DNA from 2 places in the Actinosynnema sp. NPDC050436 genome. Region 1 is predicted to be linked to the other one. Evidence: riboswitches for the same ligand, from Rfam matches in the RefSeq annotation. Region 1 holds a riboswitch; the other holds the start of a gene.
What was found. A riboswitch is a leader RNA that binds a small molecule or an ion and turns the genes downstream of it on or off. The one in region 1 is predicted to bind thiamine pyrophosphate.
Positions count from the first base shown of each region.

Region 2: linked by a shared signal. The riboswitch ahead of AB0I60_RS26200 (thiamine ABC transporter substrate-binding protein) and the one ahead of thiC (phosphomethylpyrimidine synthase ThiC) in region 1 are both predicted to bind thiamine pyrophosphate.

Region 1 is NZ_JBFAJV010000016.1:96,130-100,315, reverse strand. Features, by position in the region: gene AB0I60_RS30765 (LysE family translocator) at 1-581, shown strand, start outside; gene AB0I60_RS30760 (hypothetical protein) at 468-1,220, opposite strand; TPP riboswitch at 1,867-1,989, shown strand; gene thiC (phosphomethylpyrimidine synthase ThiC) at 1,979-3,628, shown strand; gene thiD (bifunctional hydroxymethylpyrimidine kinase/phosphomethylpyrimidine kinase) at 3,628-4,186, shown strand, end outside.
Region 2 is NZ_JBFAJV010000011.1:267,376-271,561, reverse strand. Features, by position in the region: gene AB0I60_RS26210 (ABC transporter ATP-binding protein) at 1-208, opposite strand, end outside; gene AB0I60_RS26205 (iron ABC transporter permease) at 209-1,756, opposite strand; gene AB0I60_RS26200 (thiamine ABC transporter substrate-binding protein) at 1,840-2,874, opposite strand; TPP riboswitch at 2,862-2,978, opposite strand; gene AB0I60_RS26195 (4a-hydroxytetrahydrobiopterin dehydratase) at 3,009-3,302, shown strand; gene AB0I60_RS26190 (mannosyltransferase) at 3,258-4,186, opposite strand, start outside.

The DNA of each region.
Region 1 (4,186 bases):
CCGCCTTCGTCGCGGCGTCCTTCCTGATCGCGCTGTCGCCCGGCCCCGGTACGGCGCTGGTGCTGCGACAGTCGGTCCGGGGGCGCGCGCACGCGCTGGCCACGGTGTTCGGCATGGAGCTCGCGGTCGCGGTGTGGGCGGTGGCGGCGGCGCTCGGCCTGTCCGTGCTGCTCACCGCGTCCGAGGTGGCCTACCACGCGCTGCGGATCACCGGGGCGGTGTTCCTGGTCTACCTGGGCGTGAAGGCCATCCGCTCGGCGGGCCGGCCGCTGCCGGAGGCACCGCCGGCCGGCCACGCGTTCCGCGCGGGGCTGGTGGTGAACCTGGCCAACCCGAAGCTGGGCGTGTTCGCGATCTCGTTCCTGCCGCAGTTCCTGCCGGCGGACGCGGGTCGCGGCGCGCTGCTGCTGTTCGCGCTGGTGTGGGTGGCCGTGGACACCGCGTGGTACCTGGTCGTGGTCGGCGTCCTAGACCGGGTCCGCGGCTGGCTCGTTCGCGCGCGGGTGCGGCGGGTGCTGGAGCGCGTCTCCGGAGGCGTCCTGGTCGCGCTGGGCCTTCGCCTGGTCCTCGACCCGCGCTGACCGCCGCCAGGGCAGTTCCGGCAGGCCCGCCAGTTCGACGTGCGAGGTGCACAGGGCCAGGTCGGCGTACCCGCCCGCGATCACGTGGGCGCGGATGCGCTGCACCTGGCCCACCGTCGGCAGCTCGCCGACGAGCAGGAAGGGCAGCAGGAGCCGCCAGGCGTCGACCACGGTCGGCCGGCGTCGGTGCGGTGCGCGGAGCACGGCGCGGGCGACCCGCAAGGCGTGCTCCTCGGCCGTGATGGCGTCCGGGAAGCCGACGTGGTCCCAGGACCAGCGGAGCGCGTCCGCCGTCGCGCAGCGGACGCAGTCCACCGGACCGGTGCCCAGCTCCCGGCCGCAGTGCGGGCAGGACACGAGCGTCATGGCCCAGTCCGTGCAGGTCCACGGGTGCCGCCCGATCTCGTCGGCGAGGACCAGCTCGGCCAGTTCCCGCTCCCCCGCCCCGCCCTCGGTCAACTTCTCGGCGGCGAGCAGCTCCTGCCAGTCGAGCAGCCAGTACTGGTCCACCAGCTCGACGCAGAACCGGCACCCGGGATACCCCCGCCCGGCCAGGTCCCCGCACGAAGGGCAGGCCGAAACGACAGCGGGGCGTGCCACGCGCCGCGCGCCGGGCGGGAACGGCTGGTGATCAGCCACGCGGAGAAAGGTACGCGCAAACCCACCCGCTTGGCATCCGCACGACACCCCAATCCCCGCACCCACCGCCCCGCTCCCCGAACACCCCCGCCGTTCGGCGCACACCCCACTCAACCGAGTGAAGAAAACATGAAAGTGTACGGAAACACTGTTCTCAGAACTCGGTTTGAAACGAGGATCCCGCGAACCCCCGAACCATCCGACCCCGCCCCGACCACCACCCCAGCCACCCTCCACCCGGCCCCTCCACCCGGCCCCTCCACCCGGCCCCTCCACCCAGCCCGATCCCCAGCCAGTCCCAGCCCCCAGCCCAGTCCCCTGCCGGCCCCACTCGTGGCCTCTGGCGGCACTCGCACGCACCCGCCGACCGCCTGTGCGCGCACACCCGCGCCGGTCGCACCCACCCGCGCGTGCCGAGCCGCCCGCGCGTGTCGAGCCGCCCGCGCACCCGCGTGTGTCGCGCACACCCACGCGTGTCGAACCGCGCGCGTTGAGCCGCCCGCGCGTTGAGCCGCCCGCGTGTTGAGCCGCGCGTCGAACCGCGCCCGCCCACCCCCGCAGGTGGCCAGTCGCACCCCCGATGGGCGAGCGCGTCCGCACAGAGCCTTGGCATCGGGACGACTGCGTGGCTATGGTCGGCAGGACAACTCAACATCGCGGGAGCTCGCGCTTGAGCGGGCTGAGAGGGCGGCTGGAGAGATCCGGTGCCGCCGACCGCCTGAACCTGACCGGGTAATGCCGGCGTAGGGAGGAATGTCGTGACGGCACTTGACGACCGTTCGGTGAAACCCAGCGTCACCACGGGGCCGATCTCCGGCTCGCGCAAGGTCTACCGCGAGGTGGCCGATGGCGTGCGCGTCCCGTTCCGCAGGGTGGAGTTGACGAACGGCGAACATGTCGATCTCTATGACACTTCCGGTCCGTATACCGACAGCGACGCCACCATCGACGTCCACAGTGGACTTCCCGCGCTGCGCGCGGACTGGATCGCCGCGCGCGAGCCGGTCAACGGGGCGGTGACCCAGCTCGCGTACGCCAAGGCCGGGATCATCACGCCCGAGATGGCCTACATCGCGGCGCGCGAGAGCATGAGCGCCGAGTTCGTCCGGGACGAGGTCGCCATCGGCCGCGCGGTGATCCCGCTGAACCGGCGGCACCCCGAGGCCGAGCCGATGATCATCGGCAAGAAGTTCCTGGTCAAGATCAACGCGAACATCGGCAACTCGGCCGTGTCCTCCTCGATCGAGGAGGAGGTCGAGAAGATGGTGTGGGCGTCCCGGTGGGGCGCGGACACGATCATGGACCTGTCCACGGGCAAGCGGATCCACGAGACGCGCGAGTGGATCATGCGCAACTCACCGGTCCCGATCGGCACGGTGCCGATCTACCAGGCGCTGGAGAAGGTCAACGGCGACCCGGCGAAGCTGTCCTGGGAGGTCTACCGGGACACGGTCGTCGAGCAGGCCGAGCAGGGCGTCGACTACATGACCGTCCACGCGGGCGTGCTGCTGCGGTACGTGCCGATGACCGCGCGGCGGGTCACCGGGATCGTCTCGCGCGGCGGGTCGATCATGGCCGCCTGGTGCCTCGCGCACCACCGCGAGAGCTTCCTGTACACGCACTTCGAGGAGCTGTGCGAGATCCTGCGCGCGTACGACGTGACGTTCTCGCTGGGTGACGGCCTGCGGCCGGGGTCGATCGCCGACGCGAACGACGAGGCGCAGTTCGCCGAGCTGCGCACGCTGGGCGAGCTGACGCACATCGCCAGGTCGCACGACGTGCAGGTGATGATCGAGGGACCGGGTCACGTCCCGATGCACAAGATCGCGGAGAACGTCCGGCTGGAAGAGGAGTGGTGCGGCGAAGCGCCGTTCTACACCCTCGGCCCGCTGGCGACCGACATCGCGCCCGCGTACGACCACATCACGTCGGCGATCGGCGCGGCGCAGATCGGGTGGCTGGGCACGGCGATGCTCTGCTACGTCACGCCGAAGGAGCACCTGGGCCTGCCGAACCGCGACGACGTGAAGACCGGCGTCATCACCTACAAGATCGCGGCGCACTCGGCCGACCTGGCCAAGGGGCACCCCGGCGTGCAGGACTGGGACGACGCGCTCTCGAAGGCCCGCTTCGAGTTCCGCTGGGAGGACCAGTTCAACCTGGCCCTGGACCCGGACACGGCGCGCTCGTTCCACGACGAGACGCTGCCCGCCGAACCGGCCAAGACGGCTCACTTCTGCTCGATGTGCGGGCCGAAGTTCTGCTCCATGAAGATCACCCAGGACGTCCGCCGGTACGCCGAGGAGCACGGTCTGTCCACTGTGGAGGCGATCGAAGCGGGCATGGAGGAGAAGTCCACCGAGTTCTCCCACCAGGGCAACAAGGTCTACCTCCCGGTGGTCGACTGATGGCGGTGACACCGCCGCGCGTCCTCACCATCGCCGGGTCCGATTCCGGCGGTGGTGCGGGCATCCAGGCGGATCTGCGCACGCTGTTCGCGTGCGGTGTGCACGGCATGACGGCGGTGACCGCGGTGACCGTGCAGAACTCGTTGGGCGTCACCGGCTACACCGAGATCCCGCCGGAGGTGGTGGCCGCGCAGATCGAGGTGGTCGCCACGGACATCGGCGTGAACGCGGCGAAGACCGGGATGCTGGCGTCGGCCGCCATCATCGAGGCCGTCGCCGAAGCGTGCGACAAGGTCCACATCGGACAGTCGATCCCCTTCGTGGTCGACCCGGTCGCGGCGTCGATGCACGGCGACCAACTGCTGGCCGACGCGGCGCTGGAAGCGTTGCGCACCAGCCTCTTCCCGCGTGCGACGGTGGTGACGCCGAACCTCGACGAGGTCCGGCTGCTCACCGGGATCGAGGTCCGCGACCACGCCGACCAGCGCAAAGCGGCGGAGGCGCTGTTCGAGCTCGGCCCGCAGTGGGTGCTGGTCAAGGGTGGCCACCTGTGGGACG
Region 2 (4,186 bases), on a different contig from region 1:
GCGTCCCGGCCAAGTCCGCGCCGTCCCAGGTCACCGCCCCGGCGGACGGCGCCTCCAAGCCTGCGACGGTGCGCAGCAAGGTGGACTTCCCGCACCCGGACGGCCCGAGCAGCGCCACGACCTCGCCCCCGCCGACCGCGAGGTCGACCTCCGACACCGCCGGCACGTCCCCGTACCGGACGCTGATCCCGTTCAGCCGCAACGACACCTAGAACTCCCCGCCGGCCGGCACCCGCAGCCGCTCGATCAGCAGCACCGCCGCCGTGGTCACCACCATCAACAACGCGCACGCCGCGTACGCCATCTGGCTGTTCAGCTCGCCCGGCCGCGCCATCAGCCGGGCGATCACCACCGGCAGCGTCGGGGCGTCCGGCCTGGCCAGGAAGCTGGTCGCGCCGAACTCGCCGAGCGCCACCACGAAACCGAACCCGGCCGCCGCGACCAGCGACCGCGCCGCCAGCGGCAGGTCGACCTCGCGCCACACCCGCCACGGGCTCGCGCCCAGCGACGCCGCCGCCTGCCGCAGCCGCTCGTCCACGGCCCGCAGCACCGGCAGCACGATCCGCACGACCAGCGGCGTCACCACCAGCGCCTGGGCCAGCGGGACCAGCAGCGGCGAGGTCCGGAAGTCGCCCGGCAGCGCGTCCATGGTGATCAGGTAGCCGAAGCCGACCGTCACCGCCGACACGCCCAGCGGCAGCATCAGCGCCGTGTCCAGGGCCTCGGCGAACCACGAGCCGTGCCGGCGCAGCCCGACCAGCACCACCGCCGACAGCACGCCGACTGCCAGCGCCACCAGGGTCGCGTCCGTCGCCACCCGCACCGAGTTGACCGCCGCCTGCCACCCGGACACGGCGAGCGTCCCGCGCTCCCCCGTGCCGGCCAGCGCCCGGTACCCGGCCAGGCTCCACCCGTCGCCGGCGGACAGCGAGCGGACCACCAGGCCCACCACCGGGAGCAGCAGGGCGCCCACGACGAGCCACGCCGCCGCGACCACGCCCCACTCGCCGCCGGCCGGTCGCCGGGTGCTCTCCACCCGCAGCGCCTGCGCCCGCTCGCGCCGTCGGCGGGCCGCGCCGCCCAGCAGCAGCACCGCCAGCACCGCCGCGATCTGCACCAGCGACAGCGCCGCCGCGCCGGACAGGTCGAACAGCTCGACCGTGCGCAGGTAGATCTCGGTCTCCAGGGTGCGGTACCGCGCGCCGCCGAGCACCAGCACCACGCCGAAGCTGGTGGCGCAGAACAGGAACACCACCGCCGCCGCCGACCCGATCGCGGGGGCCAGAGCGGGCAGCACCACCGAGGTGAACGCGCGCAGCCGGGACGCGCCCAGCGCCCGCGCCGCGTCCTCGGCCCGGCGGTCGACCCGGGCCCACAGCCCGCCGACGGTGCGCGCGACCACGGCGACGTTGAAGAACGCGTTCGCCAGCACGATCGGCAGCACCCCGCCGTCCGGCCACAGCGCCCGGAACGCCAGCCCGACGACCACGGTCGGCAGCACGAACGGCACCATCACCGCCGCCCGCACCACACCGGAGCCGCGCACCCGGCACCTGGCCAGCAGGAACGCCACGGGCAGCCCGGTGAGCAGGGCCAGCGCCGTGGCCGCCGCCGCCTGGCCCAGCGTGAACCCGATCAGCCCCGACGTGCGCGGGTCGACCAGCGCGGGCCACACCCCGCCGTCGCCGAGGCCCAGGCCGATGATCGCGGCCACCGGCCAGGCGAAGAACACGCCGAGGAACGCCAGCGGCAGCAGGCCCGCGAGCGCCCAGCCCAGCCGCGCGCCGGGTGCCGGGCGGCCGGTCCGCCGGCCGACCGGCGGGGTCGGGCGGGCAGCGGTCAGCCCTGGACCAGGGTGCGCCACTGCTGGACCCACTGCTCGCGGTTGGCGTCCACCTGGTTCGCGGGCAGGGTGCGCGCCTCCTGCGGCAGCGGGGCTGCCTTGGTCCACGCCTCGGGCAGCGCCACGCCCTCGCGCGACGGGTAGACGTACATCTTGCCGGGCACGTCCGCCTGGAACTTCTCCGACAGCAGGAAGTCCACGACCTTGCGCGCGTCGTCGGCGTTCTTCGCGCCGTTCAGCACGCCCGCGTACTCGACCTGCCGGTAGCACGTGTCGAGCAGCGCCTTGGTGCGCGGCGTGCCGTCGTCGCCGACCTCGGCCGACGGCGAGGACGCGTAGGACACGACGGCCGGGCGCGGGCCCTTGCCGCTGGAGCCGGAGAAGTCCTGGGTGTACGCCTCCTCCCAGCCGCTGACCACCTTGACGCCGTTGGCCTTGAGCTTCGACCAGTACTCCGGCCAGCCGGACTCGCCGAACTCGGCGACCGTGCCGAGCAGGAACGCCAGGCCCGGCGAGGAGGTGGCGGGGTCCTCGACGACCAGCTTGTCCTGGTACTTCGGGTCGGCCAGGTCGGCGTAGGTCTTCGGTTCGCCCAGGTCCTTGAACGCGGCCACGTCGATGTTGACGCACACGTCGCCGACGTCCACCGCGTGCAGCCGGTTCGGCGGGTCGAGCTGGTAGCGCTGCGCGCCCTTGCCCGCCTCGGGCGAGGCGTGCTCGGCGAACACGCCTTCCTTCAGCGCCCGCGACGCGAACGTCGAGTCGACGCCGAACGCCACGTCGCCGATCGGGTTGCCCTTGGTCAGCACGAGCTTGTTGGTCAGCTCGCCGGCGTCACCGGAGGCCAGCGGCTTGACCGTGATCCCGGTCTCGGCCTTGAAGGCGTCCAGGACCTCCGGCGAGACGCCGAACGAGTCGTGGGTGACCAGCGTCACGACCCGCTCGCCGGGCGGCGGCGGGTCCCCGGCGGTGACGGAGCACGCGGTCAGCACGACCCCGGCGGTGGCGGCGGTCAGCACACGTCGAAGCATCATCTCTCCCTACACCGGCATGACCCGGATCAGGTGCGGACGGTCGAGGGCTTGCGAGCCCTCCTCTCAGCCCGGCGCAACACCGGACTCCCGTGGTGCTCGCACCCTACGCGACGCGGTGGGACGATCGGGGCATGGCCGAGCTGCTGACCGACGACCAGGTGACCGCCGCCCTGTCCTCGCTGCCCGACTGGACGGCCCGGGACGCCGCGCTCGTGCGCACGGCGGAGCTGGAGAGCTTCGCGCGGGCGATCCAGGTGGTGAACCGGGTGGCGGAGATCGCCGAGAACGACGACCACCACCCGGACATCGACATCCGCTACCGCACGCTGACCTTCCGGTGCAGCACGCACTCCACCGGCGGGATCACCGCGCTGGACGTGTCACTGGCGGGCGAGATCGACGGCGTCCTCGACGCGCTCGGGTGAGGTCCGCCGCAGCGACACGGCGATCGCGACCAGCGTGAGCAGGCCGACCGCCGGGTAGACCCAGCCGAGCAGGGACAGGTACCACGGGCGCGGGATGATCCAGATCGACTCCTGGAGGATCAGCAGGATCGAGATCAGGTAGCTGCCGATGGCGAGCAGCCACGCCCACGCGGTGGCGGTGACCAGGCGACCCCGGGCCTTGCCGTAGACGAGCCAGAGCAGGGCCGGGATCGCCCACACCCAGTGGTGGCTCCACGAGATCGGCGACACGAGCAGGCCGAGGAACTGCACCGCGACGATCATCGCCAGCGTGTCGTCGGCCTTGACCGCGCGGTGCAGCGCCCACGCCGCGAGCGCCACCGCCACCGCCGCGCCGACCAGGAAGACCGGACCGGTCTGCACGTCGTAGCCGACGGTGCGGGACAGCGCGCCGCGCAGCGACTGGTTGATCGCCGAGCCGACCGGGCCGACCCGGGTGGCGTCGCCGAGCAGCTCGAACCAGAACTGGTTCGACTGGCGGGCGGAGAGCAGGTAGCCGATCCCGACCGTGCCGCCGAACGCGGCGACGGACCACGCGGCGGCCTTGAAGTTGCGGGTGACCAGGAAGTAGAGCCCGGTGATCGCGGGGGTGAGCTTGATCCCGGCCGCGAGGCCGACGCCGGCACCGCCCACCCACGGCTTCGCGCTGACGACCGTGCCGACCAGCAGCGCGGCCAGGACCAGGTTGACCTGGCCGTAGTTGAGCGTGGTGCGCACCGGCTCGACCCAGACGAACAGCGCCGTCCACAGCATCGCGCGACGCGGGTCGGTGCTGCCGACCAGGTGCAGCGACTTGCGGACCAGGAACCACAGGCAGAACAGGCACAGGAGCTGCCAGAACCAGC